One region of the Dorea sp. AF24-7LB genome, then DNA from elsewhere that is predicted to be linked to it. Evidence: predicted binding sites of a transcription regulator. Region 1 holds the regulator's gene; the other holds the start of a gene.
What was found. The regulator Rex, encoded in region 1, represses fermentation and respiration genes when NADH is low (regulators of the CRP and FNR family bind a similar motif). The targets are predictions, from matches to a motif close to ATTGTTAANTANTTAACAAT.

Region 1 (16,143 bases):
AATCCTTTGCGCACAAATTAAAGTTTGACTTTCATAACGGAATTACCGGAATTGTCGGACCGAACGGAAGCGGTAAGAGTAATGTTGCAGATGCTGTCCGGTGGGTACTTGGTGAACAACGAATCAAGCAACTGCGTGGAGGCACGATGCAGGATGTTATTTTCTCCGGGACAGAGAACCGTAAGCCTTTAAGTTATGCATCGGTTGCGATTACGTTGGATAATTCTGATCATCAGCTTCCGATTGATTATGAGGAAGTGACGGTAACAAGAAAGTTATACCGTTCCGGCGAAAGTGAATATCTGATCAACGGCAGTACATGCAGGCTGAAAGATGTCAATGAACTCTTTTATGATACCGGAATAGGTAAAGAAGGGTATTCGATCATCGGACAGGGTCAGATTGATAAGATCTTAAGCGGAAAGCCGGAGGAGCGAAGAGAGCTTTTTGATGAAGCGGCAGGTATCGTTAAGTTTAAGAGACGGAAGAATACTTCTGTTAAGAAGTTAGAAGAAGAGCGTCAGAACCTTCTGCGAGTCAATGATATTCTTGCTGAGTTGGAGAAACAGATCGGTCCACTGGAACGACAATCGGAAAAGGCAAGAGAATATTTGAAGAAGAAAGAAGCGCTCAAGACATACGATATTAATATGTTTCTTCTGGAGACAGAGAGACTTAAGGATCTTTCCGGTCAGGTGGAAGACAAGCTTAAGCTTACTAAAGAAGAGCTGGAGCAAGCTTCTGCAGATTATGATGGAATGAAGCAGGAATATGAAGCTGTAGAAGAGCAGATGGAGACGATTGACGAATCCATTGAACACTCCAAGAATCAGTTGAATGAGACTTCCATGCTTAAGCAGCAGCTGGAGAACCAGATCGCACTTTTGAAAGAACAGATCCACAGTGCACGTATGAACGATGAGCATTATGCCCAGCGTGCACAGAGCATTGAGATGGAACTGAGTGAACGTGAAAGCCAGCTTGCTGAACTTAAGAAAGAACAGACGGTAATTCTTGCGGAACATAAGGAAAGCCGGGATAAGGAAGATAAGGCGAAACTGACACTTGTTGAAGTACAGAGTAAGATTGCAGAACTGACAGATGCGATTGACCGCGGTAACAGCAATATCATGGATGTGCTGAATAACCGTGCATCTACGAAAGCAAAGATCCAGAAATATGACACGATGCGGGAGCAGATCCAGGTGCGTCGTTCAGAGCTTACAAAACGGATTTTAGAGGAACAGACATCCGGAAACAAACAGCAGAAAGAGAAAGAAAAATATGCTGCGGAATTAGAAGATATTTCCGCACAGATCATTGAACTTAATGAGAAGCAGAATACATATGAAGAACAGATTAAAAGTATTCAGGCAGAGATGAACCGGCTGTCGGAACAGTTCCGTATCAGCCAGACTTCTTATCACCGGGAGCAGTCCAGACTGGAGTCTCTGAAAAATATTACAGAGCGTTATGATGGATATGGAAACAGCATTCGGCGTGTCATGGACAACAAGAACCAGGAACCGGGACTTCTCGGTGTTGTTGCAGATCTCATCAAAGTAGAAAAGCAGTATGAGATTGCGATTGAGACTGCACTTGGCGGAAGTATCCAGAATATTGTTACCCGTGATGAAGATACTGCTAAGCGGATGATTCAGTTCCTTAAGAAGAATAAGTTTGGACGTGCAACATTTCTTCCGCTTACAAGTATTCGTCCGGGAAATGGAATCGGCAGACCGGAAGCGCTGAAAGAGCCGGGAGTGATCGGACCTGCGAATACACTTGTTACAGTCGATCCGAAATACAACGGTCTTGCATCGAATCTTCTGGGACGTACGCTTGTTGTTGACCACATTGATCATGGAATCCAGATTGCGGGAAAATACAAACAGTCAATCCGCATTGTTACGTTAGAAGGAGAACTAATCAATCCAGGTGGTTCTATGACTGGTGGTGCATTTAAGAATACGAGTAATCTGTTAAGCCGCAGGAGAGAGATCGAAGAATTGGAAAAAGCGGTACAGAAGTTAAAAGCACAGATGAATGATCTGGAGCAGTCTCTGAGTGAAAAGAGAACGAAGCGTACCGGATATTATGAGAAGATAGAGCTGTTAAAAGAAGAATTGCAGAAGGCATATGTCGTTCAGAATACAGCGAAGATGAACCTTGATCAGGCGGAGGCGAAGATCCATACGTCAGAGAACATGATTTCAGATATTAACAGAGAATCAGAAGAGCTGGAACATGAGATGTCAAATATTTCTGATAATCAGGAATCTATACAGGTAGAGCTGGATACATCAGAGAAGATGGAGCAGGAGTTAAATGCCAGAATTGAAGCGGATCAGGCTGTATTAGATCAGATCCGAGAGGAAGAAACTTTATGTCAGAAAGAGGTGGAGACTCTGCATCTTGCTAATGCAAGTCAGGAGCAGAAGATAACATTTATTACAGAAAATGTTACACGTATCCAGGAAGAAATTGATAAATTCACACAGGAAATGGAAGAACTTACAGCAAGCCAGGGCGGTAATTCCAAAGAAATCGAAGATAAGGAATTACAGATCCGTGAGCTGAAAGAGACGATTGCAAATTCCGGAGATTTATTTACAGAGATCCGGCAGGAGATTGAGAAATCAAGGAAAGAGCGTGAAGAACTGAACCAGAGACACAAAAGTTTCTTAGAGAAACGGGAAGAACTTTCGAGACATATGTCTAATCTGGATAAGGAAGTATTCCGTCTGGAAAGCCAGAAAGAAGGCTACGAGGAATCCACAGAAAAACAGATTAATTATATGTGGGATGAATATGAGATCACATATGGTCATGCACAGGAATTAAGGGATGCGAACCTTACAGATCTCTCCAGAATGAAAAAGTGTATCCAGGAGTTAAAAGGCGAAATCCGGCAGTTAGGTTCCGTAAACGTAAACGCAATCGAAGATTACAAGAATGTTTCCGAGCGCTATACGTTCTTAAAGAACCAGCACGATGACCTTGTGGAAGCGGAAGCGACACTGGAACAGATCATTGCGGAGCTGGATACAGCGATGCGTAAGCAGTTCAGGGAGCAGTTTGAACGGATCTGCAAGGAATTTGACACCGTATTCAAAGAACTGTTCGGTGGTGGTAAAGGAACGCTTGAGCTTATGGAAGATGAAGATATTTTGGAAGCAGGAATCCGCATTATCGCACAGCCACCGGGAAAGAAACTGCAAAATATGATGCAGTTATCCGGAGGGGAGAAAGCATTGACGGCGATTTCCCTGTTGTTTGCAATACAGAATCTCAAGCCTTCACCGTTCTGTCTCTTAGATGAGATCGAGGCGGCGCTGGACGATAATAACGTAGACCGTTTTGCAAAATATTTACACAAGCTGACAGAGAATACACAGTTTATTGTAATTACACATCGTAGAGGAACGATGATCGCTGCGGATAGATTATATGGAATCACAATGCAGGAAAAAGGTGTTTCAACCCTTGTTTCGGTAGATTTACTGGAAAATGAATTAAAATAATAGTATGATAAGAGGAGGCTGTTATGGCAGAGGAGAAAAAGGGCGGCTTTTTCAGCCGGCTCGTTTCAGGGCTTACGAAAACAAGAGATAATATTGTATCCGGAATGGACAGCATTTTTCACGGATTTACACATATTGATGATGATTTTTATGAAGAACTGGAAGAAGTTATGATCATGGGAGATCTGGGCGTTCAGGCAACCTATGATATTCTGGATGACCTAAAAGAAAAGGTAAAAGAGCGTCACATCAAGGAACCGGCAGACTGCAGAGAAATTCTTATTGAGAGTATCAAAGAACAGATGGATGTTGGTGAGACTGCTTATGAATTTGAAGACAAGACTTCTGTTGTAATGATGATCGGTGTCAATGGTGTCGGAAAGACAACGACAATCGGCAAGCTCGCAGGAAAACTGCGTGCCCAGAATAAGAAAGTCGTACTGGCTGCTGCGGACACATTTCGTGCTGCTGCCGGTGAACAGTTAAAAGAATGGGCAAACAGATCGCAGGCAGAGCTGATCGGCGGTCAGGAAGGTTCCGATCCGGCATCCGTTGTATTTGATGCAGTTGCAGCCGCAAAGGCAAGACATGCAGACGTACTTTTATGCGACACGGCAGGAAGACTGCACAACAAGAAGAACCTGATGGAAGAGCTCAGAAAGATGAATCGTATCATTGACCGGGAATTTCCGGAAGCATACAGAGAGACGCTGGTCGTGCTGGATGCGACAACGGGACAGAATGCACTGCAGCAGGCAAAGGATTTTAATGATGTTGCGGATATTACCGGAATCGTACTGACGAAGATGGATGGAACAGCCAAGGGTGGTATTGCAGTTGCAATCCAGGCAGAACTTGGTATACCGGTGAAGTACATCGGTGTCGGAGAAACAATAGATGATTTGCAGAAATTTGATGCGGATGCATTTGTAAATGCGTTATTTGCGAAGGAAGACGAGAATTAGGAGGGCAACAAAGATGGAAAGTTTAACACTGGAAAGTTTTGAACAGGCGAGTGAGATCGTGAAAAAAGTCACACTGCCTACCAAGCTGGTTTACAGCGAGTATTTAAGCAAAGAGACAGGTGGTAAGATTTATCTGAAACCGGAAAATATGCAGTATACAGGCGCTTACAAAGTACGTGGATCTTATTATAAGATCAGCAGAATGTCAGAAGAAGAGAGAGAACGTGGACTCATCACTGCTTCTGCCGGAAACCATGCACAGGGTGTTGCCTATGCAGCACAGCAGTTTGGCTGTAAAGCAACAATCGTTATGCCGACAGTTACACCACTTATCAAAGTCAACCGTACAAAGAGCTATGGAGCGGAAGTTATCCTTCATGGTGATGTTTATGACGATGCATGTGCGTATGCGCTGAAGCTTGCCGAAGAGAAAGGATACACATTTGTACATCCGTTTGATGATCTGGAAGTTGCAACCGGACAGGGAAGTATCGCAATGGAGATTGTACAGGAACTTCCTACAGTTGATTATATTCTTGCTCCGATCGGTGGTGGCGGACTGATCACAGGTGTATCAACACTTGCGAAGATGCTGAACCCAAAGATCAAAGTCATCGGTGTAGAGCCGAAAGCAGCAGCAAGTATGACTGCAGCATTTAATGCGGGTGAGCCGGTTACACTGGACAGCGCAGATACGATTGCTGATGGTACAGCTGTAAAACGTGTCGGAGAAAATATTTTCCCATATGCGAAAGAGAATATCGATGAGATTCTGCTCGTAGAGGACGATGAGTTGATCGGCGCTTTCCTTGATATGGTAGAGAACCATAAGATGGTTGTCGAAAATTCCGGACTTCTGACAGTTGCAGCGCTGAAACAGATGAACTTAAAAGGTAAGAAAGCAGTTGCAATCTTAAGCGGTGGTAATATGGACGTTATTACGATGTCATCTATTGTACAGCATGGTCTGATCCAGAGAGACCGTATCTTCTCTGTATCTGTACTCCTTCCGGATAAAGCCGGTGAGCTAGTGCGTGTTGCGAAGACGATTGCGGATGCCAAAGGTAACGTTATCAAACTGGAACACAACCAGTTTGTAAGCACGAACCGTAATGCGGCTGTGGAGCTTCGTATCACAATGGAAGCATTTGGAACAGAGCATAAGAATGAGATTCTCCAGGCACTGGAAGATGAAGGACTTCGCCCGAGAGAGATCAGTGCAAAACTGTACTAATGAAAAGAAATGCTGAAAGTATGATATAGCAAAACATGACTTTCTGCCAGGTCATCTGGTGGAAGTAATAATTGAATACAGAGATGCTACAGACATAAAAGCAGTATGGGTATAATAGGAGAGAACCTAAGATATTCATATTGCTTTTCTATTTTCCTCATAAAAATTTTAATTTCTTCTTGACATACAATGTATGATTGTATACAATCATACATAAAGATTGAAAAAGAATAGTATTTGTTACGGAAAGAGAGATGACAGCAATGGAAGATAGAAAAGTATACCTTGATAAACACAGCAATCTGTTGCAGCTGGAAGAGCATATGTATCCGCTCGTAGATGTCGATAAACCGAATGTGTTCCGGAATCTGTTCCACTATGATGAGATCCCGAAGATTGCATTCAATGACCGTATTGTACCGCACAGTATGCCGGATGAGATCTGGATCACAGATACAACCTTCCGCGATGGACAGCAGTCCAGAACTCCGTACACGACAGATCAGATCGTAACGCTTTATGATTATTTTCACAGATTGGGCGGACCGAATGGAAAGATCAGACAGTGTGAATTTTTCCTCTACAGTAAAAAAGACAGAGATGCCGTTTATAAATGTATGGAGCGAGGATATAAGTTTCCGGAGATCACAAGTTGGATCCGTGCAAGCAAGAAAGACTTTGAACTTGTGAAAGAGATCGGTATGAAAGAGACCGGTATTCTTGTAAGCTGTTCTGATTATCATATTTTTTATAAACTGAAAATGACAAGAAGAGAGGCAATGAACCATTATCTTTCTGTCGTTCGTGAATGTCTGGAGACAGGAATTTCACCTAGATGTCATCTGGAAGATATTACACGATCTGATATTTACGGATTCGTGATTCCGTTCTGTCTGGAACTTATGCATCTGATGGAAGAATATAAGATTCCGGTGAAGATCCGAGTCTGTGATACGATGGGATATGGTATCAACTATCCGGGTGCCGTGATCCCAAGATCCATTCCGGGTATTATCTATGGCCTTCGTGTACATGCCGGAGTTCCGAGCGAACTGATCGAGTTCCATGGACATAACGATTTCTACAAAGCAGTCAGCAATTCTACAACCGCATGGCTGTACGGTGCAAGCAGTGTAAACTGTTCGCTGTTTGGAATCGGTGAACGTACCGGTAATACACCGTTGGAAGCTATGGTATTTGAATATGCACAGCTTCGCGGAACACTGGATGGCATGGACACAAGAGTGATCACAGAGATTGCAGAGTATTACGAGAAAGAGATCGGCTACAGAGTCCCGTCGAGGACACCGTTTGTCGGAAAGAATTTCAATGTTACCCGTGCAGGAATCCATGCGGATGGTCTGCTGAAAAATGAAGAGATTTATAATATTTTCGATACAGATAAATTCCTGAATCGCCCGCCACTTGTTGCAATTTCAAATACATCTGGTCTTGCGGGAATCGCACACTGGATCAATACTTACTTCGGACTGAAAGAAGAGAAGCAGGTTGACAAGAACAGCAAGCTTGTTGACAAAGTAAAAGAGTGGGTAGATAAGGAATATGAAAGCGGTCGTGTCACCGTCCTGACAGATGAAGAACTGTTAGGTGTTATTGATGAGGCGTGCAAAGAGCTTGGCATCCGTCTCAGATAACAACGAACAAATTGAGAGAGGTATAAAAATGATGGAATATCAGGATCAGTCTCTGAGAGGAAGAGTTTTTCAGAGACTGCGTGAAGATATATTAAATGGTAAATACAAAGAAAATGATGAGCTTAGGGAGATTTCCATCGGGGATGAACTGGGAGTTAGCCGTACACCGGTAAGGGAAGCTCTCCGTCAGCTTGAACTGGAAGGACTGGTACGGATCGTACCGAATAAAGGCGCTTATGTGACCGGAATTACAAGAAAAGATGTAGCAGACATCTTTAAGATCCGCTCGATGTTAGAAGGTCTGTGCGCCAGATGGGCAACTGAGCATATTACGGATGAACAGATTGAAGAGCTGGAAGAGATGCTTCTTCTGTCAGAATTTCGTCTGAAAAAAGAGCAGAGTTCTATCGCAGAACAAGTATCCGAACTTGACGGAAGATTTCACAGAGTTCTTTACGAAGCATCGGACAGCCGTATATTAGAGCATGTCCTGACAGATTTTCATAAGTATGTGAAGCTGGCAAGAAAGACTTCTGTTGGCGAAGAACACCGGGCCGAAAAATCCATTCAGGAACACCGGGCGATTCTGGAAGCAATCAAACAGAAAGACGCAGACAAGGCAGAAGAACTTGCGAATCAGCATATCAAAAATGTAATGCAGAACCTGCATCTGGAAGAATAATAATCAGATAGAATATAGAAAATAACGTAGAAAGGGAGAAGAACATGGCTAAGATTAAAATGACAGTACCAATTGTGGAAATGGACGGAGACGAGATGACAAGAATCCTTTGGAAGATGATTAAGGAAAATCTTTTGGAACCTTTCATAGAGTTAAATACTGAATATTATGATCTCGGACTGGAACACAGAAACGAGACAGATGATCAGGTGACGATTGATTCGGCAAATGCGACGAAAAAATACAAAGTCGCTGTAAAATGTGCAACAATTACACCGAATGCCGCCCGCGTAAAAGAATATAACTTAAAAGAAATGTGGAAGAGCCCGAATGGAACAATCCGTGCTATCTTAGATGGAACGGTATTCCGTGCACCGATCGTTGTAAAGGGCATTGAACCTTGTGTAAAAAACTGGAAGAAGCCGATCACCATCGCAAGACATGCATATGGAGATGTGTATAAAGGTTCTGAGATGAAGATTCCGGGAGCAGGAAAGGTAGAGCTTGTTTATACTGCAGAAGATGGCAGTGAGACAAGAGAACTCGTACATAATTTTGACAGTGCCGGAGTTGTACAAGGAATGCATAATATCAATCATTCGATTGAGAGCTTTGCAAGAAGCTGTTTCAATTATGCACTGGATACAAAACAGGATCTCTGGTTTGCTACGAAAGATACAATTTCCAAAAAATATGACCATACATTCAAAGATATTTTCCAGGATATCTACGATGCAGATTATAAAGACAAATTTGAAGAAGCAGGAATCACTTATTTCTACACACTGATCGACGATGCGGTTGCCCGTGTTATGAAATCCGAGGGTGGTTATATCTGGGCATGCAAGAATTATGACGGAGATGTTATGAGTGACATGGTATCATCTGCATTTGGTTCACTTGCAATGATGACATCTGTGCTTGTGTCTCCGGAAGGATATTATGAGTACGAGGCAGCACACGGAACCGTACAGCGCCACTATTACAAACATCTGAAAGGTGAAGAGACATCCACAAACTCTGTGGCAACAATTTTTGCATGGACAGGAGCACTACGTAAACGTGGTGAGATGGATGGAAACAAAGAGCTGATGGCATTTGCAGACAAGCTGGAAAAAGCAACGATTGATACAATTGAAAGCGGCAAAATGACAAAAGACCTGGCACTTATTACAACACTTGAGAATCCGACTGTGCTGAACAGCGAAGACTTTATTAAAGCAATTGCAGAAAAATTAAAAGAGGACTAAACTTTACATAGATTTTACGGAAAACAGATATACTTCAAACAGAACTATGGTATTTTTGTAAAAGGCAAAAAAGTAAAAGGAGTACTGTTATGAAGAATATATATTGTAATCGGGAATTATCGTGGTTAAAGTTTAATGAACGTGTATTAGAAGAGGCAGAGAGTAAAGACGTTCCATTATGTGAACGTCTTACCTTTGCCTCTATTTTTCAGACAAATCTGGATGAATTTTTTATGGTCAGAGTCGGATCGCTGCAGGATCAGATGTTATTGCACAAAGAAATCCGTGACAACAAAACAAAGAAGACAGCCAAAGAACAGATCGAGGCAATTCTGGAAGAAGTAAAGCGGCTTGGCAAAAGACACGGGAAAGCTTTCGAAAATCTTTTGCAGGAACTGGAAGCGTATGGCGTACGTTTTGTAGATTTCCGGCATATCGACGAGGGAGCCAGTCAGAGACTGGAACGATATTTTAAGACAGAGATTGCCCCTCTCATTTCGCCTACGATCATCAGCAAGAGACAGCCGTTCCCATTTCTTAGGAACAAAGATATATATATTGTTGCAGTACTGGAAACGAAGAGTAAAAAAGAGCGTCTCGGTATCATTCCGTGCTCAAACAATGTGTTTAAACGTCTGATCGAACTGCCGGATCATCCGGGCACTTTTATGCTGTCAGAAGAATTTATCCTGCATTATGTGCCGGAAGTATTTAAAGGATACCGTATCAAGGCAAAATCTGTGATCCGTATTACAAGAAATGCGGATATCGATGCGGATGCATTGTATGATGAAGATCTGGATTATCGTGATTTTATGGCAGATCTTATCAAAAAGCGTAAAAAACTGACTCCGGTTCGCATAGAATTTTCAAGAGAAATGAATAAAAATGTTGTTGCAACATTGTGTAAATATCTGGAAATGGACAAGACGCATGTGTTTTTGTCGGATGCACCGCTGGATCTCTCATTTGTATTTGAAATCCAGGACCGTCTGAGAAAAAATCCGGAACTGTTTTATGAGAAAAAGGTGCCGCAGAAATCACCGATGTTTCAGGATGGTGAGAGTATTCTTACGCAGATACGCAGGGAAGATAAGTTACTTTCCTATCCATATGAGTCTATCCGCCCATTTCTTCATATGTTAAATGAGGCGGCAGAAGATCCGGATGTTATTTCAATAAAAATGACTCTGTACCGCCTTGCAAAGCAGAGCAAAGTCGTGGAAGCACTGGTAGAGGCGGCAGAGAATGGAAAAGAGGTTATTGTTCTTGTAGAGCTGCGTGCAAGATTTGATGAAGAAAATAATATTGAATGGTCCAGAAGACTGGAAGATGCCGGATGTCAGGTAATCTATGGGCTGGATGGATATAAAGTGCATTCCAAGCTGTGTTTGATTACAAGAAAAAATGATAATCATGTGGAATATTTTACACAGATCGGAACGGGAAATTATAATGAGAAAACATCCAGACTGTATACAGATTTATCCCTGATGACATCAGATCCTGCAATTGGTCTGGAAGCATCCAATGTATTCCAGGCACTTCTGAAAGGTGAAGTTGTTGAACAGTCAGAGAAACTTCTTGTTGCACCAAAATGCCTGCAGAACCGTGTGCTGGAAATGATTGATGAGGAAATTGAACACGCCAGACATGAAGAACCGGCATATGTCGGTGTGAAATTAAATTCGCTGACAGATAAGAAAATCATTGATAAACTGGCGGAAGCGTCAAAAGCAGGTGTAAAAATTGATCTTGTAATACGTGGAATCTGTTGTCTGCTGCCGGGAATTCCGGAAAAGACAGAAAATATCCGTGTGATCAGTATCGTAGGACGTTTTCTGGAACATTCCCGTATTTATATTTTCGGAACAGAAGAGCGCAGTAAAGTTTATATCGCATCGGCGGATTTTATGACAAGAAATACGGTACGCCGCGTGGAGGTAGCTGCGCCGGTGGAGGATGTAAGGTTGAAGGAATGTCTGCTTAAAGATTTCCGGATTATGTTAAATGACAATGTCCAGGCGCGGAAAATGAACCCGGATGGAAATTATACAAGAATAAGGAATGACAAAGAGCCACTTTCTGCCCAGGAATATTTTTATGAGGAGGCTTATAAAAAAGCCGGAAAAAAAGAGCAGCCACAGGTGAAAACGGAAACGGCAGAATCATAATGAGATGGACAATCGAATAAAGATGAAGTGATGATTCGGTATGATTATATAATTGGAATTGCACCGTTAAGTAAAAAAGGCTTTAACTTCTCGCAGTCAAAGCCTTTTTGTATTATTTATCTTATGCGATAAGAACAGTAGTTTTGACTAAGATAATTTAGTCTTCAGCAAGAATTTCCCAGTTTTTATAAAGAGTTTCCAACTCTTCCGCAATCTGTACTTTCTCTTTGGCGAGTTCCTGGCATTTGACAGAGTTTGTGAAAATCTCTTCTTGTACCATAAGTTCATCAATTTCCCGGTCGCGGTCTTCGAGTACGCTGATGCGTTCTTCCGTCTTTTTTAATTCATTCTGGCGTTTGCGTTCCTTAGCCTGCAGTTCTTTTTGTTCCTGCCAGCTTAATTTGGAAGCGGAGACTTCACCGGAATCGGTGGAAGAATCAGAAGTCATATCGATATTTTCTGTATATGCAGCTGTGAGTTCTTCCTTTTTCTCCAGGTAATAATCGTAATTTCCAATGTAATTGACAAACGTATGATGCGTAAGATCCAGGATTCTTGTGGCAGTCTGATTGATGAAATAACGGTCATGCGAAACATAGAGCAGTGTTCCGGTATAATTATTCAGCGCTTTTTCCAGAATTTCTTTTGAGGTAATGTCTAAATGGTTGGTCGGCTCATCGAGGATCAGGAAGTTTGCTTCAGAGAGCATAAGCTTTGCAAGAGAAACACGTCCTCTTTCACCACCGCTTAAATCGGAAATCCGTTTAAAGACATCGTCTCCGGTAAATAAGAATGCTGCAAGCATGTTCCGGATCTGCGTATTTGTAAGAGTCGGGTAATCATCCGAAATCTCTTCAAAGATTGTCTTTTCCATATGGAGCACATGGTGTTCCTGATCGTAGTAGCCAATCTGGACATTCGTACCAAGGGTGAAAGTTCCGTTGTCTGCAGGGAGAACCTGATTTAAAATCTTAAGCAGAGTCGTCTTGCCGGTTCCATTATCGCCGATGATCGCAACGTGTTCGCCACGCTTGATCTCAAAACTGATATCTGAAAATAACGTCTGTGGTGGAAAGGCTTTACTTAAATGTTCTACCGTCAGTACATCATTACCGCTGATGGTTGCAGGTTCAAGCTTTAACTGAAAGTCTTTGTTTGTTTCTATCGGTTTTTCTACCGGCTTGATCTTCTCAAGCATTTTCTCACGGCTTTCCGCCCGTTTGATTGATTTCTCGCGGTTGAAAGAGCGGAGCTTTTCAATAACAGCTTCCTGATGCTTGATCTCTTGCTGTTGGTTGAGATATTCTTTGATACGCGCTTCGCGGATCTGCTGTTTTTTCTGAGAGTAATCAGTATAATTACCAGAATAAGTCATCAGTTCACCGTTTTCTATTTCGATGACTTTCGTTACAATCCGGTTCAGAAAATAACGGTCGTGTGAGACGATCAGTACTGCACCCGGATAATTTAATATGTAAGTTTCCAGCCACGTGATTGAATTCAGATCCAGGTGGTTGGTCGGCTCGTCCAGAAGCAGAATATCCGGTTTAGTAAGCAGAAGTTTGCCGAGAGAAACACGGGTTTTCTGTCCTCCGGAGAGCGTATTCACCGGTTTGGTAAATTCTTCTTCCTGAAAACCTAGTCCCTTTAAGACGCCAGTCAGTTCGCTTTCATAAGCATATCCATTTTCGCGTTCAAATGCTGCGGTCAGCCGGTTGTAGGAGTCCATGTGGTCTTCCAGAGAGTCTCCACTTAAGTCCTTCATCTCCAGTTCCAGCTGACGGATCTTCTGTTCCATGGCAATGATATCTGCTTTTGCCGTGCGCACTTCTTCGTAGATCGAACGATCTGTATTCATGTCCTGATGCTGGGCGAGATATCCCATAGTCTTTCCTTTGGTCAGGATGACGGAACCACCATCTGACGGCAGTTCTCCGGCAATTATCTTGAAAATAGTAGATTTGCCGGCTCCGTTCGGGCCTACAAGGGCAGCTTTCTCATGATCTTCTATATGAAAAGAACCATCTTTCACAATGATTTCTTCACCAAATGTTTTGTTAATTCCATGACAGGCAAGTATCATAAAAAATTCCTCCTTATCTGTTCACATACGTTCTTATTATAACGAAAACGTAATAAAAAAACTACTAAAAAATTGACTTTATTCATACAATTTTATATAATAACAGTTAGAATACATATGGGAAGGTGAAAAAATTGGATAATCGAGGAATATCACAGGCAGTCATCCGACGTTTGCCGCGATATTATAGATATTTAGGAGAACTCCTTGAAAATGGGGTAGAACGTATTTCTTCTAACGATCTGAGCAAAAGGATGAAGGTTACTGCGTCTCAGATTCGTCAGGATCTTAACAATTTCGGAGGATTCGGACAGCAGGGATACGGCTATAATGTCAAATATCTATATACAGAGATCGGCAAAATCCTGGGACTGGAAGAAGATCATAAGATCATAATCATTGGTGCAGGTAATTTGGGACAGGCACTTGCAAATTATGCAGCGTTTGAAAAACGTGGATTTATCCTGACCGGAATTTTTGATGTAAATCCGCGTCTGGAGGGAGTTGCGATTCGTGGAGTGCCGATCCGCATGATGGACGAGTTGAAGTCCTTTGTCCAGAAGAATGATGTAGAGATTGCTGTACTTACAATTCCAAAAGAGAAGGCAATCGAAGTTGCGAATATGCTTGTGGAGAACGGCGTGCGCGCGATTTGGAACTTTGCACATACAGACCTCAATCTGCCGGATAATATCATTGTTGAGAATGTGCATTTGTCAGAGAGTCTGATGCAGTTATCTTATAACATCAGTCGTTATAATGAAGACCAGCGCAAAAAAGGAAAGAACTAGTAAAAGCAGACGTATAGAAACAGGCATGTGTATACAGGCTTGTTTTTATACGTCCTTTTTATATGATACCTGAGCAGAAAAGCCTGCATTCATGTGAGCTTGTCAGTAAGCGGATGTAAGGTTTTGTGACTCCGCAGGTGTCATAGGTACGATTATATTAGGGAGATGAGTATATGAGGTTTTTACCGGATGGAGACAGTATGAAGGCGGCAGATAAGGATACGATAGAGAATCTCGGTATCCCATCACTGGAACTGATGGAACGTGCGGCGAGGAGTTGTATTGATTCCATGAAAAAGGAAAAGCTGGATTTTACAGATGTTCTGATTGTCTGTGGATCGGGAAATAATGGCGGAGATGGTTTTGCTGTCGCGAGACTTTTAAAAGAAGAAGGATGTGCGGTTACTGTTTTTATGGCGGGGAATCCGGCACATTTAAGTGCGGAATGCCGATATCAGTGGAAGCTTTTTGAAAGCATTGGAGGATCGATCCGCGACCACTACCCGGATGGCACATACAGCCTGATCATTGATGCTATATTCGGTGTTGGTCTGAGTCGGGAAGTAACCGGGCATTACCGGGAAGTTATTGAGTGGATGAATGAAGCGTCCGGAACAAAAGTTGCAGTGGATATTCCATCGGGAATCAATGCCGGAAATGGTTGTGTGCTTGGTATTGCATTCCGCGCAGATTATACAGTGACGTTTCAGGTTGAGAAGATCGGACTTATCTTTTATCCTGGAAAAGAATATGCAGGTAAAGTCACAGTGACAGATATCGGAATATCACTCCGGACGATGGAGAAGAACAAGAACATTGCATATCTGCCGGACAGAGAGGAATATATCAGAATGCTGCCGGACAGACCGGAAGATTCCAATAAGGGTACTTATGGAAGGCTGCTTGTGATCGCCGGAAGTAAAGGGATGAGCGGAGCTGCATTTCTTAATGCAATGGCAGCTTATCGGATGGGAGCCGGACTGGTGCAGATTTATACGGAGGAATCGAACCGGATCATTTTACAGGCACTCCTGCCGGAAGCAATCATCACAACCTATACAGAATTTGACAAGGAAGAAGTGAAACGGCTTTTAAGTCACGCAGATGCGGTATGCATTGGTTCCGGACTTAGTAGATCCAAGACTGCAAAGAAGATTTTAAAAACCGTATTGTCCAATGTGGAAGTAGCATGTGTGATCGATGCAGATGGACTGAATCTGCTTGCGGAGCATTTGAAATATACAGAATATCTTACAGAAGGAAGGTTTATCCTGACTCCGCATATGAAAGAGATGTCCAGACTGACCGGACTTTCTGTTCCTGAAATCAGAGCTAACAGACAGCAGGTGCTGGAATCTCTGACGAAAGAATGGAACGTTACCTGTGTCCTGAAAGATTCAAGAACGTTGATTGGAGAAGCCGGAAAACGGACCTGTGTCAATACAAGTGGCTGTCAGGCGCTGGCAAAAGGCGGTTCCGGAGATGTGCTTTGCGGTGTGATCGCCGGACTTCTGGCACAAGGAATCAGTACATTCGAGGCGGCAACTCTCGGAACTTATATACATGGATTAAGTGGTGAAACAGCTGCGAGAAAGAAAAACAGTTACAGTATTCTGGCAAGGGATCTGCTTGAGATCCTTGCAACAACGGACATTACAAATAGTAATTTATAAGGAGGAAGAACAATGAAAAATTATACAAGAGTGTGTGCAAGAATCAATCTGGATGCAATTGAATCAAACGTAGAGAATATGAAGAATAATTTACAGGAAAATGTTCCGATGA
Region 2 (16,143 bases), on a different contig from region 1:
GCAGAGTATCTGATCGGACAGGGGATGAATATCGGGATTCTGGAAAATGATTATGGAGCTGTCAACGTTGATATGATGCTGCTTCAGGATCTGATGGGAGAAAAATGTGAACTGGAGATGGTTTCCGGTGGCTGCGATAAAGAGACGCACCGCAGACGGTTCCGCACAAAGTTAATTTCCATGGGAATGTGTGGATATGACCGGGTGATCGTGGAACCATCGGGCATCTATGATGTAGATGAATTCTTTGATGTTTTGCGGGACGATCCCCTGGACCGTTGGTATGAGATCGGAAGTGTTATTGCAGTGGCAGATGCGACTCTGGAGGAACATTTATCAGCAGAAGCAGATTATCTGCTTGCGTCGGAGGTTTCCAGTGCCGGCTGTATCATTTTAAGCAAGACAGATCTGGCGAATGAAGAAGATAAGAGAAATACGATCGCACATCTGAACCATGCGCTTGCCGGTATTGGGTGTAAGAGAGTGCTGGAGGGAGAAGAGATACTGGAAAAGACAGCGGACAGTATGACAGATGCGGACTTTGAGCGAATCATGGCAGTGGGATATAAACAGGCAAGTTACCGTAAGATGGATGCAACAGAAGAAGATTTCACGTCTTTGTATTTTCTGGAACTTCATAAAAATGTGCAGGAACTGGGTGAAGCTGCCAGACAGATTTTGGCAGATCCGGCATGCGGACATGTCTTCCGCATCAAAGGATTTGCAAAAGAAGACGGTTGGAAACAGATTAATGCAACGAGAGACCATATGCTGACAGCGGATGTCGCGGAAGGGCAGGAAGTGCTTATTGTGATCGGTGAGAATCTTCAGAAAGGAAGGATCGAAACATATTTGTTGTAAAGAAATTTTGTTTATATTTTGGAAAAAGATGTATAATATAGATAGTATCGGAAATGAGGGAACAGCATTTCCGGACAAATATTTTAAGAGACGGAGGTTTTTAAAATGGGAAACAAATATGCAGGAACACAGACAGAAAAGAACTTGATGGAAGCATTTTCAGGTGAGTCACAGGCGAGAAATAAATACACATATTTCGCATCGAAAGCAAAGAAAGAAGGCTTTGAGCAGATTTCTTCCCTGTTTTTAAAAACAGCAGATAACGAAAAAGAACATGCAAAAATGTGGTTCAAAGAATTAGAAGGAATCGGAAATACAGCAGAGAACCTGGCAGCGGCTGCAGAAGGAGAAAACTACGAGTGGACAGATATGTATGATGGATTTGCCAAGACTGCAGAAGCAGAAGGATTTCCGGAGCTGGCTGAGAAATTCCGCATGGTTGCAGCGATCGAGAAAGCACATGAAGAGCGCTACCGTGCACTGCTTCATAATGTGGAAGCACAGGAAGTATTTGCGAAGAGCGAAGTAAAAGTATGGGAGTGCCGCAACTGTGGACACATTGTAGTTGGCGAAAAGGCACCGGAAGTCTGTCCGGTATGTGCACATCCACAGGCATATTTTGAAGTACATGCAGAAAATTACTAAGATTCGATGAAGCAGAAAGAATAATCAAGAGAAAATTACTGAGATAAAAGGAGGATATCCCGTTGACAATTAAAGAAATAGCAAAACTGGCAGGCGTATCAAGTGCGGCCGTATCCAGATATCTGAACGGAGGCTATGTCAGTGAAGAGAAAAAAGAACAGATACGCAGTGTGATAGAAAAGACGGGATATCAGCCTTCTGCGCAGGCGAGAATCCTGCGGACGAAAAAAGCAAGTCTTGTGGGGGTTGTCGTTCCGAAGATTAATTCGGAGTCGATCAGCCGTGCTACGGCAGGAATTGAGAAGATTTTATCAGAACGGAATTACCAGATGCTCCTCGCAGGAACAGACAATACGCCGTCAAAAGAAGTATCCTATATGCGTTTATTCGAGAATTATCCGGTGGATGGCATTATTCTTATAGGAACAGTGATCACAGCAGAACACCGGCGTTTTTTTAAAGAAGCAAGAGTTCCGGTTGTTGTAGTCGGACAGTATACGAAGTATGCTAACTGCATTTATCATGACGACTATGGTGCCGGAAAGGCAATGGGGCATGCAGTTGCGTTAAGAAGCCGGGAACGGATCGGATACATCGGAGTAACGAGAGAAGATAAGTCGGCCGGAGCTGCGAGAGAAGACGGATTCATGGCAGGCATGAAAGCGGCAGGCAGGGAACCTGAAAGTGTGTACCGGAGGACGGCAAAATTTACAACGGAATCCGGATATGAGGAGAGTGTGAAATTATTAAAAGAAAAACATGATATCGATATCATATCATGCGCGACAGATACGATTGCTGCAGGAGCGATCCAGGCAGTGAAAAGTGTCTGCCCGGATAAAGAGATCCTTGTGACAGGGTTTGGTGATAACCAGTTGCTGAAAGCGGTTACAGGAGGAATTCCAACGGTGCATTTCGGCTATATGACAAGTGGCATAAGAGGTGCGGAACTGTTGCTTGACCGGATTGAACAGGATGAAAATGTATCCGTGGAAATGAAACTGGGATTCCGACTGATCGGTCTGGATGAGCTGCCGGACGATAAGGAGTAGTTGTCAGGGGCAGGTTTTAAGGAAGGACTGGTTGCCAGAAACAGGCTTTATAGGTAGAAGTGTACAAAATTGAATCAAAAATATCAGTAAAAATGCCATCTTTACAAATGGCATTTTTTTTCTTATCATAAAACCATGAAATGTGAAAACGATTTCACATTATAGGAATGAATGAGGAAGGAGAGCAAGAGATGGATTACAATAAGACGGCAAAAGAAATCTTAGAACATGTTGGCGGAAGTAAGAATATTGCATCTGCCGCACATTGTGCAACAAGACTTCGGCTTGTAATTGCCGATAACAGTAAGACGAACAAGGAAGCACTGGAGAATGTAGAAGGAGTAAAGGGGGTGTTTGAGGCATCCGGACAGCTTCAGATTATTCTCGGCACGGGAACCGTGAACAAAGTTTTTGATGAATTTATCAAAATCGCCGGGATTACTGCAAGCACAAAAGAAGAAACAAAACAGGCAGCGACAGACAAGCAGAGCTGGTTTATGCGTGCGATTAAATTATTAGGTGATATTTTCGTACCGATCATTCCTGCGATCGTAGCGAGTGGTTTCCTTATGGGAATCATGAACTCACTTGATTTTATGAACAGCAATGGCTTTCTGCATATTGATACACACAGTTCTATTTATGTATTTGCTAATTTATTCAGTAATATCGCTTATACATTTCTGCAGATCCTGATTGCATTTTCGGCTGCGAAGGCATTTGGCGCCAATCAGTATCTTGGAGCGGTCATCGGTATGATCATGATCCATCCTTCTCTGCAGAATGCATATACAGTGGCGACAGAGGGAGTGCAGCAGACACAGAGTGTATTTGGTGGATTGTTCCATATTGATATGGTCGGTTATCAGGGACATGTCATTCCGGTTATTATCGCAGTCTGGATCCTGTCGGTACTGGAGAAGAAGCTGCACAAAGTAGTTCCGGAGGTACTGGACCTCTTTGTGACGCCGCTTGTCAGTGTATTTGTGACCGGTTATTTAACACTTTCTATTGTAGGCCCGGTTTTCGTATGGGCAGAAAATGCAGTCCTTGGACTCATCCAGTGGATGCTGACACTTCCTCTCGGACTTGGAAGTCTGCTCATGGGAAGTCTGTATGCACCGACAGTTGTTACCGGTATTCATCAGATGTATACCGCAATCGATATCGGACAGCTTGCAAAATATGGCGTAACTTACTGGCTTCCACTTGCAAGTGCAGCAAACGTTGCACAGGGTGCCGCAGCACTTGCAGTTGGTGTAAAATCCAAAGATAAGAAAATTAAATCTCTTGCACTTCCATCTTCACTTAGTGCGTTTATGGGAATTACAGAACCAGCGATTTTCGGTGTCAACTTAAGATTTTTCAAACCATTTATCGCAGGATGTATCGGTGGAGGATGTGGCGCTTTATATGCATCACTTGCACATCTTGGCGCGAAAGGAACAGGAGTGACCGGTATTTTCGGAATCCTGCTTTGCCTCAACCAGCCATTACAGTATCTGATAGAAATGATCATTTCTGTCGGTGTGGCATTTGTGATCTCATTTGTGATCTATACAGATAAGAAAGCGGAGACACAGACAACTGGTAATATAGAAGCAACAGCGATTGAAAATACAGACATAGCAGCGGACACAGCAAAAGCAGAAAACACGATGGCAACAGAAAATACAACAAACCCAGAAGCATCAGAAAATGCTGTGGATTCAGTTGCAGAAGAAGTATTATACAGTCCGGTAAAAGGAAGAGTAGTTCCACTTTCTGAAGTAGCAGACGAAACCTTTGCAGGAGAGTTACTCGGAACAACGATTGCAGTAGAACCGGAGGATGGGAAAGTGACAGCACCGTGTGACGGCGAGATCACCAATATTTTTGAAACCGGACATGCTGTGTGCTTAACAACAAAAACCGGTGGTGAACTTCTGATTCATATTGGAATCGACACAGTGAAGATGGACGGAACCGGTTTTGTGAAAAAGGTTGCAGACGGAGATCAGGTAAAGGCAGGAGACGTGCTGGTTGAAGTTGATCTGGATGCTGTGAAAGAAGCTGGCCATCCGGCAACGACAATGATGATCCTGGCGAATGCAGATGATTTCAGCGAAGTTGAAAAAGCAGAACCGGGAGAAGTTACTTCTACAGATGAAGTATGCAGACTGGTTAAATAATAATTGAATGATTCGCAATCAGAGATAAAAGCGATCAGATTCAGACATAGATAAGATGGAGATAAACGTAGATGAACGCATTAACAAGAGATCTTATAAAATTAACAGATATCGCAGAAACACAGGGAGCTGAAAAGGAAGAAAAGCTTTTATTCCGGGAACATTTCCACCTGATGCCGCCAGTGGGCTGGCTCAATGATCCGAACGGACTCTGCCAGTTTGAAGGTGTGTACCATGCATTTTTCCAGTATTCGCCATTTGACGCAGAAGGCGGCGTGAAGATGTGGGGACATTACATAAGTGACAATATGTTGGACTGGAAATATCAGGGAGTTGCATTGTATCCGGATCAGCCGTTCGACTGTCATGGAGTGTATTCTGGAAGTGCGCTTGTGGAAGACGGAAAAATGTATCTCTATTACACAGGTAATGTGAAACTGGAAGATGGTGAGTATGACTATATCCGAACCGGAAGAGAAGGAAATACAGTACTTGTATCAAGCGAGGACGGAATCTATTTCGGACATAAAAAGCAATTGATGAGAAATACAGATTATCCGGATGATCTGACCTGTCATGTGCGTGATCCAAAAGTCTGGAAAGAGCAGGACACTTACTATATGGTGCAGGGAGCGCGTACGAAAGAAGATGTAGGGCAGATACTCATTTTTACATCTAAAGATAAAGTAAACTGGAAGTTTAAGAGCAGAATTGAATCGAAGGAACCATTTGGATATATGTGGGAATGCCCGGATTATTTTACGATTGGAGATAAGAAAATCCTGTCTGCTTCTGTACAAGGCTTAGAAGGCGGTATTTGGGAAGAACGTAACGTATATCAGTCCGGATATTTTGAAGTAGAGGGAGATATTTTATCATCTTATAAACTTGGAGAATATAAACTCTGGGATTATGGATTTGATTATTACGCACCGCAGAGTTTTGAGACAGAAGATGGAAGACGGATTCACATCAGCTGGATGGGAATGCCGGACTGCGAAGCGTATACAAACCTGACAATCGCAGATGGATGGCAGCATTGTTTTACTCTGCCGAGAGAGATTTATGTGAAAGATGGAAAAATCTGTCAAAGACCGATCAGAGAGCTGGATTACAAAGAAGTGATTACAAAGACTGCAGAAAATAAACTGCAGGCAGATTCCTGCAAGGCATATGATCTGAAAATAGATAAAATCCAGAACAACCAGTTCTGTATTGCATTGGCTGAAGAATTGCTTCTGGAATATACAGATGGCAGATTCAGGATGCGTTTTACAGACAATAGAAAGACTTGCGTTTCTGCCGGAAGAGACTGCCGGTATGTAGAAACTGATGAAGTGACGAATATCCGTGTTATTGCGGATGTCTCTTCCGTAGAAGTATTTGTAAATGACGGAGAATATGTATTTTCAACGAGATATTACCCGGAGAAGTACAGCATTAATGTACAGGCAGAAGGAGCAGACATCTGTCTTGCAGAAATAAAATAAGGACGCTAGGGCGAAAGCTTTCAACGATGACAGCGTTGAAAAGGAGCCACTGATAACAGATGAAAAGTTATCGGTGGCTTCTTTTGGGATATTTTCAGTTATCTGTTGTTAGCATTTGCTCAGAAATAGTCAAGCAATTAAAGTTCACGAATAACCTGCCATGCCTGATGGAAACATTCAAAGATTTTCTTTGCCTGACGGGCATCTCCAATTGTTACTACTTTCTTTGCACAATCAGCAAACGGAGCAGAGGCATCTGTATCGGCTTTCAGACCGGTTGCAGAAATAATGGTGTCTGCTGCAATACTGTTTTGTTTTCCTCCGGCGTCTTCGTAAATGACATTACCGTCTTTGATCTCCACAACTTTGCAGGAAGTCATACATGTAACATTTGCGGCAGCGAGGTGATTCATAAGAGAAATCTGGCTTAATGGTTCATCCTGCATAACAATACCCGGGAGCATTTCCAGAATCGTTACATCTTTTCCTTCATTTCCAAGTTCCAGAGCAGTTTCCGCACCGACAAGTCCGCCTCCGATGACTACAATTTTGTTTCCGACGGAAGCTGTTTTCTTTAAGACTTTATCCGGTGTCAGAGCAGCTTCAATACCTTTTACAGGAATGGAAACGTATTTAGAGCCTGTTGCAAGAATGACAACATCCGGCTGTAAAGATCGAACCAGTTCCGGTGTAGCCTCGGTATTCATCATTATTTTAATATCTGCCTTTTGTACCTGGCGGATGAGCCATTCCAGAACGTTTTTGTGATCCTCTTTAAAGGAAGGTCTGGTAGCTTCGATAAAATGTCCGCCCAACTGATCTGTTTTTTCAATCAGTGTGATTTTATGTCCGACTTCTGCACCATATCTTGCAGCTTCCATTCCGGCAACACCGCCACCGATGATTACAACATTTTTCGGATCTTCCGTTTCCTTAAGAACATATTCACGCTCTCGTCCACAGGCCGGATTAACTTCACAGCGAATTGGACATCCGGAGAAGAATAAGGATACACAGCCTTCGTGTCCACGACAGCATGGACGGACATCTTCCCGTCGTCCTTCTTTTAATTTCTGTGGAAGATATGGATCTGCGATCAATGGTCTTCCCATTGCGATGATATCTGCGCATCCGTCTTCCAGAGCTTTTTCGGCAGTATCCGGATTCAGTGAATTTACTACGATAACCGGAATCTTTGTAACCTGTTCTTTGATGATCTTTGCAAATGGAACAACCATAGCATGTGGCTCATAGTTCGGTGGGATGATATATTGCTGCATGGTCTCGTAAATACCTGCTGCAACGTTAATATAATCTACATCATCCTGGATACTTGCAGCAAAACGGGCAGTTATCTCTGGTGTTAAGCCACCTTCTACACCTTCGGTTGCTGAAATACGATAGCCAACGATAAAGTCATCGCCGACAGCAGCACGAACTTTCTTAATAATATTTCTTGGAAAACGTGCTCTGTTTTCTTCACTTCCACCATATTCGTCTGTTCTCTTATTGGTATATGGACTTAAGAAAGAACAGATGAGGTATCCATGTGCACCGTGGATTTCTACACCATCAAAACCTGCCATTTTTGCTCTTACGGCAGCGGCAGCAAATTTATCTTCCAGTTCAACGATTTCTTCTTTACTTAATGCACGAGGTTCGCGCTGAACAAACTTACAAGTGACTGCACTTGGTGCGACCGGTTGTAATCCGGTAGCTCCGGCAGCGGCCTGGCGTCCACCATGAGAAAGCTGTAAAATGGCGGCAGCCCCACCGGCTTTGATTGCTTCCGCAACATAGAAATGTGAAGCAATCATGTGGTCATTATAAATACCACTGGATACAAGAGAGCTGCGGCTTTCTTTGTCATCGACAAATGTATTTTCTACAATAACGGCGGCAGCCCCGCCTTTGGCACGTTCACCATAGTAATCAGCCATTTCTCTGGAACTGGAACCATCAGGGTTACTTAGGCGAGTTTCACAGGCTGGCATTACAATGCGGTTTCTCCATATATGTTTTCCAACTTTTACAGGTTCTAATAATTTACTATAATCTGCCATATTCAATCCTCCATTAAATAATATCGCCGGCGTTAAATCGATTTATTTAAGTTACATTTATCATAAACATCTGATAAAAAAATGTCAAAGATTTCTCAATATATTCTAATTTGGAAAGAAAATTCTCATTTTTTTCTCAAAATGTGTTATGATGAGGAAAATGGAGGCGATGAAATGGAGTATAAAGAGCATAATTATGAGTTAATAAAAGAATACTGGAATCGTTATGTTGCCGGGTATGAAGAAATGCCGGAGCATCTGGAAGGACTGGATGATCGTGTTTTAAATTCCTGGAAACGGTCAAAGTCAAAAGCAAATCCATTTGAGACAAATCCGCCATTATTGAATCAGGTTGAATTAGAAAATCTGACGAAAGAAAAACAGGATTTGATTAAAATTGCTGTTCCTTATATGATACAATTTTATGAAATTGCCAAGAATACAACGCAGAATGTATTGCTTACGGATGCAGAAGGAAAACAATTGAAAAATATTTCCGCTAATAACAAAGATCTTCTGGAGATCATGACACATGCGTCTGTAGCCAATGGCAGTAATTATGCAGAGGATGTCTGCGGCACAAGCTCTGTCTCGTTGTCGCTTTACGAGGACAGTCCGATTTTATTGCGGGGGTATGAACATTATCGGGCTATTTATCATAATCTTGCCTGTTTTAGTCTGCCGATTCATTCGCTGGGAAATAAGCAGGTAGGATGTATTTGCATTACCGGTCCATTGGATAAATATCAGCCGCTTGTATCCAGTGCAGGACTGATGATGGTTCATGCAATTGAGAACGAATTGCGATTGACACAATCGAATTTTATTACAGATATTATTGCACAGAATTTTTCGCAGGGATTTATGCTTTTTAATTCACAACACAATATTTTGCGTTTAAATGATAAAGCGAAAGCGTTACTTAGAATTCGGCAGGATATGGTCGGACGTGAATTTGAAGAGTATTTTTTAAATGATTTTAACGAAATCATAGAATTGGAAAAACATCATGAAAAACAGAAGTTTCAATATACTTTGATATTAAAAAATGGCTTGCAGATTGCTCTTTCGGTGCTTGCCGTTCCGATTAAAGAGAATAATCAGGAGGACATGTTTTTACTGATATTTACGTCAGTAGGTGAGGCAAATAAAGAAGCCAGTATGAAAGTTGGATATACGGCACGGTATTATTTCCGGGATATTGTAGGGGAATCTGAAGAAATTAAAAAGGTTAAAGAATTAGGAAAACTGGCATCTAAATCGTCATCCAGCGTGCTGATTACCGGGGAAGCGGGAACTGGAAGGGAATTACTGGCGCAGGCAATCCATACCGGAGGTGAGAGGCGAGAAAGTCCGTTTATTACTGTCCGTTGTGGTTCCGTCCCGAAAGAAATGATGGAGATAGAATTGTTTGGAGATGATGAAAACAGTCAGATCGGGAAAATAGAACTTGCAGACAAAGGGACACTGTTTTTAGATGAGATAGAAAATTTATCTATAGAATGTCAGGTAAAAATACTCTCTTATTTAAGAACAGGAATGATGGAGAATGGGAAAAAATTAAGTGTACGTATCATTGCATGCAGTCAGAAAGATCTGCTTCATCTTGTCAGCGTTAATCAGTTTCGCAGTGATCTGTATTATAAGTTGAATGTAATCAGTATTATTGTACCGCCACTGCGCCGACGCCGGGCAGATATTCGGCCGTTAATTCAATATTATACAGATCGTTATCGTAAAATGCTAAGAAAAGACGTAACAAACATTGAAAAACGCTGTATAGAAGTGATGACGAATTATAATTGGCCGGGAAATGTGCGTGAATTGGAAAGTACGGTAGAACATTTGGTAAATATGGCGTCCGGCCATGTAATGAAATTTAAAGATTTACCGGATGAAATTGTAACCGGATATTTGTCACAGAAATATATAGGACCGGAAGAAGAGGTACAGAAAATAATATCGCCTGAAAAAGTGGAGTGTAGCGAGATCATCAAATGCCTGAAACGGGAACACGGGCATATGAAAACAGTAGCAACGGTACTCCATATGCCGTTGAGTACACTCTATCGAAAATGTTCAAAATATAACATTGATCCGAAAAATTATCGGGAATGGTAAAGGAGGAGCGTTAACTCTCCTCCTCTTGCGTACGGATCACAATAATATCATTTAACTTTAATATCATATTTTCTGGGGAAGCACAGACAAATGATCGCGCAATACTAAAAAAACGGTGATTTGATGTGCTTCTTCAATTATTGCTTTTGCGCTGGTATTGCTCGACGAAACCGGCGCTGATAATACCGGTCGGAATAGCGACAACACCGACGCCGAGGTAAGCGATACAGATTGCCATAATACGCCCCAGCGTTGTAACCGGATAGATGTCTCCGTAGCCGACCGTAAGCAGCGTAGACATGCTCCACCAGATTCCGCTGAAGCCATTGCGGAAAACTTCCGGCTGTGCCGGATGCTCTACGCTGTACATGCATAAGCTGCTTGCCAGCATGAGAATCAGCACAATAAATACGGAAGAAATGATCTGGTTTCTTTTGACATATAATACGGTCGTGATCACGTTAAAAGAATCATATTTTGCATTAAGACGGAACAGATGAAAGATTCTTGCAACCCGTAGCATACGGAAAATAACAAATCCGGAGAGGAAGAATACCGGAACGATCGTAAGCAGATCAACGATCCCGTCAAAGGAGCGTAAGAATTTAAGTCTCGCCCACCCCGGTGTCATACCCGGATAGAGATAATCAGCTGTCCAGATACGAAGAATGTATTCAATGCAGAAAATAAAAATGGTTACATATTCCATGCCGCAAAAGAAGCCGGATAAAAAGGACAACTGTTCAAAGGTTTCTAAAAAAGTTACAAGAATATTGGAAATGATCACAATCGTAATAAAAAAATCAAAAGCCCGGCTGATACGATTGCTCTTGTCGCCAATCTGAATAATGTTAAATATCTTTTTCTTCATAATGATTCCTCATGATTTTACTTTTCGATTCCGTGTGCAAGATTACGTTTTCCGTAAGTGGAAGGACCTTCCGTGCACCATTGCATAAATTGTTTGATCTCTTTGATCTGTAATCCTGATTTTTTCAAACATTCAATAACATGCAACGCTTCCATTTCCGCATCGGAAAATTTCCGGATACCGGATTTGGCAATATAGAGTTGTTATCGTATTGACAATGATATATATGACAGATATAATCCAATTATAAAAATAAACAAAAATGAGAATGAATATAACAAGATAATATACAATATATACAAAAAATTAATATATGAGGAGGACTTATAGAAAACACTAATAACACATATTTGTTTGGGGAAAGGGAAAAAGTATGAAAAAAAAGAATAAAGAAAAAAAATGGCATGCATCTGTTAAGAAATCGGTATTTTGTATGGCGGCATGTTTAACACTGGCTGGATTGGCTAAGCCATGGGACGTACATGCGGCAGTTCTTGGAGAAGATATGAAACAGGGAAATATCTTAGAATTGCAATCCGGCGATTGGAAAGAAGATTATGTGGTTTTAAATCCAACGGAGACGAATGTCGGGACAAGTGGAACATTTGTAATGCTGAATGGATATTACGATCGGATTATGTTCGATGAGAAGGGAGAATCGAACGCGTGGGAAGGAAGCAGTGCGCAGAAATATTGTACAGAGTATTACAGGAAGCTTCCGGTTACAGTTAAGGATCGAGTGATTGGCGTAAGGACAACGGATACAGAGAGCGGATCGGCATGGCTGGATGTAAGTAATATTGACGGAACGAAAACAGATAAAGATAAAGTATTTTTCTTATCGTTTAAAGAGTATGATGCATACAGAACCGGAGCGAATCTTAGTAGTGGTTACAAATGGCTGCTTCGTTGCCCGGGAACAGACTGTAGTGAATATCATGATTATATTGGAGTGGTGGATAATGATGGATCAATTCATAATTATTCCATCGAGCATCTGATCGCAGCAAGACCTGGATTCAATTTACAGCTTCCATCAGATATTTGTGCGGTGAAAACAGAAAAAGACGGTGTAACTGTATGGAAAGCGGATGCAGATAAACTGGGACATACTTATGGTGCACCGGTATATGAATGGTCGAAGGATAATCGGGGATGCACAGGAACGATTCGTTGTGAGATTTGTGGAGAGAGTATTGTTGAGAAAGCAACAGTATTTGTAACAAGTGAAAAGAAACCAACAGCGAAAGAAAATGGAATGGATGCATATACAGCAACATTTCCGGATGAACGTTTTCAGACACAGGTGAAAAATATTTCCATTGAGAAACTACCATCAAAGACAGAGACAAAATCTAAGAAGATTACAGCAGGAGCAAAATATACAATTGCCGGGTCTGTATACAAAGTGCTTTCACCAAAGGCAAAGACGGTTTCAATTGTGAAAGCAAAGAATGTAAAGAGTTATACCATTTCTTCTACAGTTAAGATTCAAGGAAAAACATTTAAAGTTACGCAGATTAAAGCGAAAGCGTTCAAAGATTCTAAAATTGTTAAAGTAACAATTGGAAAAAATGTAAAAGTTTTAAAGCCAAAGGCATTCGCGAGATCAAAAGTAACAAAAGTGATTTTAAAGACAAAAAATCTGAAGAAATCAACAATTAAAAACTGCATGAAATCATCAAAAGTAAAAACAATACAAGTAAAAGTCGGAACAAAGAAAGAGAATAAAAAGATATTAAAAGCATATAAGAAATTCTTCAAGAAATCAGTTCTTGGACGAAGCGTAAGACTTTTTTAATAAATTGATTAGAGAGAAGAAGTTGTATAAAGCAAAAGTTTGGGAAAGGAATGAAAGAAAATGAAGAAAATACAAAGAAGGTGGATATATACTTTTCTATCGATCGTGCTGATTTGTATATGTGGTCTAATTTTCCGGAAACCACAAACAGTATATGCGGAAACAGTAAATGCGAAGAGGATAGCGGATATAAAAACAGGGGATCTTCTTTTTATGGGGAAAAATGCGGAAGGTTATACGGGATTACCTTGCTGGAGGGTGCTTGAAAAAGACAGTGACGGTAGTGTGCTCTTGTTATCTGAATATCTTTGGAAAGGGGACGGAACCGAAGCCGGAGAGCTGATTCATTTTAATACAGATGAAACAAAAGGAAATCTGTGGACGAAAAGTGAAGCAAAACAGTGGTGTGCAGATTTTGAGAATGCCGTGTTGGCAGACGTCGCTGGCTTAAAAATAAAAGAAACGACAAAATCAGACGCATTTTTTCAGTCTCCGGATATTGTGACAATACAATATTCAAAGCAGGAGAATTTGTTAAATAAAGATAAAGTATTTTTCTTATCGGCAGAAGAAGTGGCAAAATATATGCCGGAGAAAAATCAGCGAATTGCATACCTGCATGACGGGAAAAATGCAGGAAAGGCAGAGAGCTGGTGGCTCCGTTCACCGCGTGAAAACAGTAATGTGTGTGCGGGACGGGTTTTCAGCTATGGAGATCTGGGAAAGAATTTTGTGTATGAGATAAGTGCAGCAAGACCGGCATTCTGGGCGGACTTATCTTCGATCAAATCTATAACCGGAACAGAAAACAAAGGGAGGCAGATCTGGTTTATAGATGGTGCAGAAGATCCGCACAGCTATGCAGAGCCGGAGTATTATTGGTCAGATGATCAAAAAACATGTACCGCAGTGACGAGTTGCGTTATCTGTGGAAAAGAAATAACAGAAAATGTAGTTGGCGTGTCAGAGATTATAAAGAAAGCAACGGAGAAAACAGAAGGTGTATGTTCCTTAACCGCAACATTTACAAACAAAATATTCCAGACACAGGTGAAGCATATTCCGCTTGCAAAACAACCAGAAAAACCGACATCAAAACCGGAAAAGAAGATTGTGTCCGGAGCGAAATATACGGTAGCAGGTTCTGTATACAAAGTGCTTTCGCCAAAAGCAAAGACAGTTTCTGTCGTAAAAGCAAAGAATGTAAAGAGCTATATAATTTCTTCAACTGTCAAAATTGAAAGTAAAATATTTAAAGTCGTACAGGTTGAAGCAAACTCTCTGAAAGCAGCAAAAATTGATAACGTAACAGTTGGCAAGAATGTTAAGACATTGAAGAAAAATGCATTTGCGGGATCCAAGGTAATAAAGGTTGTTCTGAAGACAAAGAACTTAAAGAAATCTCAGATCAAAGGTTGCATGAGTGGCTCTAAAGTAAAAAAGGTTTATGTAAAAGTTGGAACAAAAGCACAGAATAAAAAAGTTCTAAAATCATATAAAAAATTTTTTCGGAAATCTGTAATTGGTCGTAAAGTAAAGATTGTATAGAAATACATAACATTTTACAGTAATGGGGAATATCAAGCACAGTAGGATAGTCTGTGTTAGATATAAACAATTTTCCAAGAGAGGAGAAAGAAAACATGAAAAGAAAAATTGTTACAAAGAAGGGCATTGCGCACACACTTTCACTTGCAATGCTCACAACAACTGTTCTTGGGGGATCTGTTCTGGGTATGGCAGGTGCACAAGAAGTTCAGGCAGCGGCACCTAGTGCGGAGATAAAGAAAGGCGATCACGTATCTATGGGAGTTGCTGATGATAGTTATGTAGGAACTCCAAGCTGGATTGTACTGGATACAGCAGATACAGACGGGGATGGAGCTGCCGACAAGGCATACCTTCTTTCAGAATATCTGTGGAAAGATAAAGAGGGATCAGATACTTTGATCTTTAATCAGATGGGGAAAGGAAATAAGTGGGATTCCAGTAATGTGAAAACATGGTGTGAAAATTTTTACAAAAATGTTTTAAAAGAATCCGATTTGGTAAAGGAAACAGATATTTCTGATGTGGCATATAAAGATGGAGCTTATAAAGAAGGAGAATCTAAAGCTAACAAAGTATTCTTTTTATCAGCAGAAGAAGCAGATAATGCAGAATATTTCAAAGATAATGCTGCAAGAATGGCATATTTTCCAGGAGAAAAATATGCCAATGCATGGTGGACACGCTCAACAGCAAAGATGGTAAACCGTGTCGGATCTGTCAGTGAAAGTGGAACACTTGGCAATGCGAATATCATGGACAATACAAAATGGGCTCGCCCTGCATTTTATATGGATCTGACAAAAGATATCTGCATATCAAAATCTGACAATGAAGACGTAACAACATGGAGCATTAATGTTGAAGATACCGGACATAAATATGGTGAACCGGAGTACATCTGGTCAGAAGACAACAGTTCCTGTGAAGCATATACAATTTGTGAAAACTGCGGCAACAGAATTAATGAAAAAGGAACAGTTACTTCAGAAGTGACAAAGGAAGCAACAGAGCAGGAAGAAGGAAATACTGCTTATACAGCAACATTTACAAATGATAAGTTCCAGACACAGGTGAAGAATGTTCCAATCGAAAAATTACCGGCAAAACCGGAACCAAAGCCAGAACCAAAGCCGGAGAAGAAGATTGTAGCAGGCGCAAAATATACAATTGCCGGTTCTGTATACAAAGTGCTTTCACCAAAGGCAAAGACAGTTTCTGTTGTAAAAGCAAAGAATATAAAGAGTTATACCATTTCTTCTACAATTAAAATTGCAGGTAAAACATTTAAAGTTACACAAGTTGAAGCAAAATCTCTGAAAGGCGCAAAAATCGCTAAAGTAACCGTCGGAAAAAATGTTAAAACACTGAAGAAAAATGCATTCGCAGGATCAAAAGCAACAAAAGTTGTTCTGAAGACAAAGAGCTTAAAGAAATCTCAGATCAAAGACTGTATGAAAAGCTCTAAAGTAAAAACAGTTTATGTAAAAGTCGGAACAAAAGAACAGAATAAGAAGATG

Region 2: the regulator Rex is predicted to act here: its motif matches at 8,363-8,382, upstream of DWY31_RS08210 (oxidoreductase).

Annotation. Positions count from the first base shown of each region.
Region 1 covers NZ_QUFR01000001.1:257,446-273,588, forward strand. The annotation lists gene smc (chromosome segregation protein SMC) at 1-3,524, shown strand, start outside; gene ftsY (signal recognition particle-docking protein FtsY) at 3,548-4,489, shown strand; gene ilvA (threonine ammonia-lyase) at 4,503-5,723, shown strand; gene DWY31_RS01295 (2-isopropylmalate synthase) at 5,987-7,378, shown strand; gene DWY31_RS01300 (GntR family transcriptional regulator) at 7,407-8,060, shown strand; gene DWY31_RS01305 (NADP-dependent isocitrate dehydrogenase) at 8,105-9,310, shown strand; gene ppk1 (polyphosphate kinase 1) at 9,400-11,484, shown strand; gene abc-f (ribosomal protection-like ABC-F family protein) at 11,642-13,567, opposite strand; gene DWY31_RS01320 (redox-sensing transcriptional repressor Rex) at 13,702-14,358, shown strand; gene DWY31_RS01325 (NAD(P)H-hydrate dehydratase) at 14,532-16,031, shown strand; gene alr (alanine racemase) at 16,044-16,143, shown strand, end outside.
Region 2 covers NZ_QUFR01000006.1:137,953-154,095, reverse strand. The annotation lists gene DWY31_RS08235 (GTP-binding protein) at 1-861, shown strand, start outside; gene rbr (rubrerythrin) at 967-1,506, shown strand; gene DWY31_RS08225 (LacI family DNA-binding transcriptional regulator) at 1,569-2,558, shown strand; gene DWY31_RS08220 (PTS beta-glucoside transporter subunit IIBCA) at 2,750-4,729, shown strand; gene DWY31_RS08215 (glycoside hydrolase family 32 protein) at 4,801-6,219, shown strand; gene DWY31_RS08210 (oxidoreductase) at 6,357-8,282, opposite strand; gene DWY31_RS08205 (sigma-54-dependent Fis family transcriptional regulator) at 8,457-10,403, shown strand; gene DWY31_RS08200 (ion transporter) at 10,537-11,274, opposite strand; partial or broken gene DWY31_RS14510 (MerR family transcriptional regulator) at 11,319-11,459, opposite strand; gene DWY31_RS08190 (DUF6273 domain-containing protein) at 11,648-13,075, shown strand; gene DWY31_RS08180 (DUF6273 domain-containing protein) at 13,289-14,623, shown strand; gene DWY31_RS08175 (DUF6273 domain-containing protein) at 14,719-16,143, shown strand, end outside.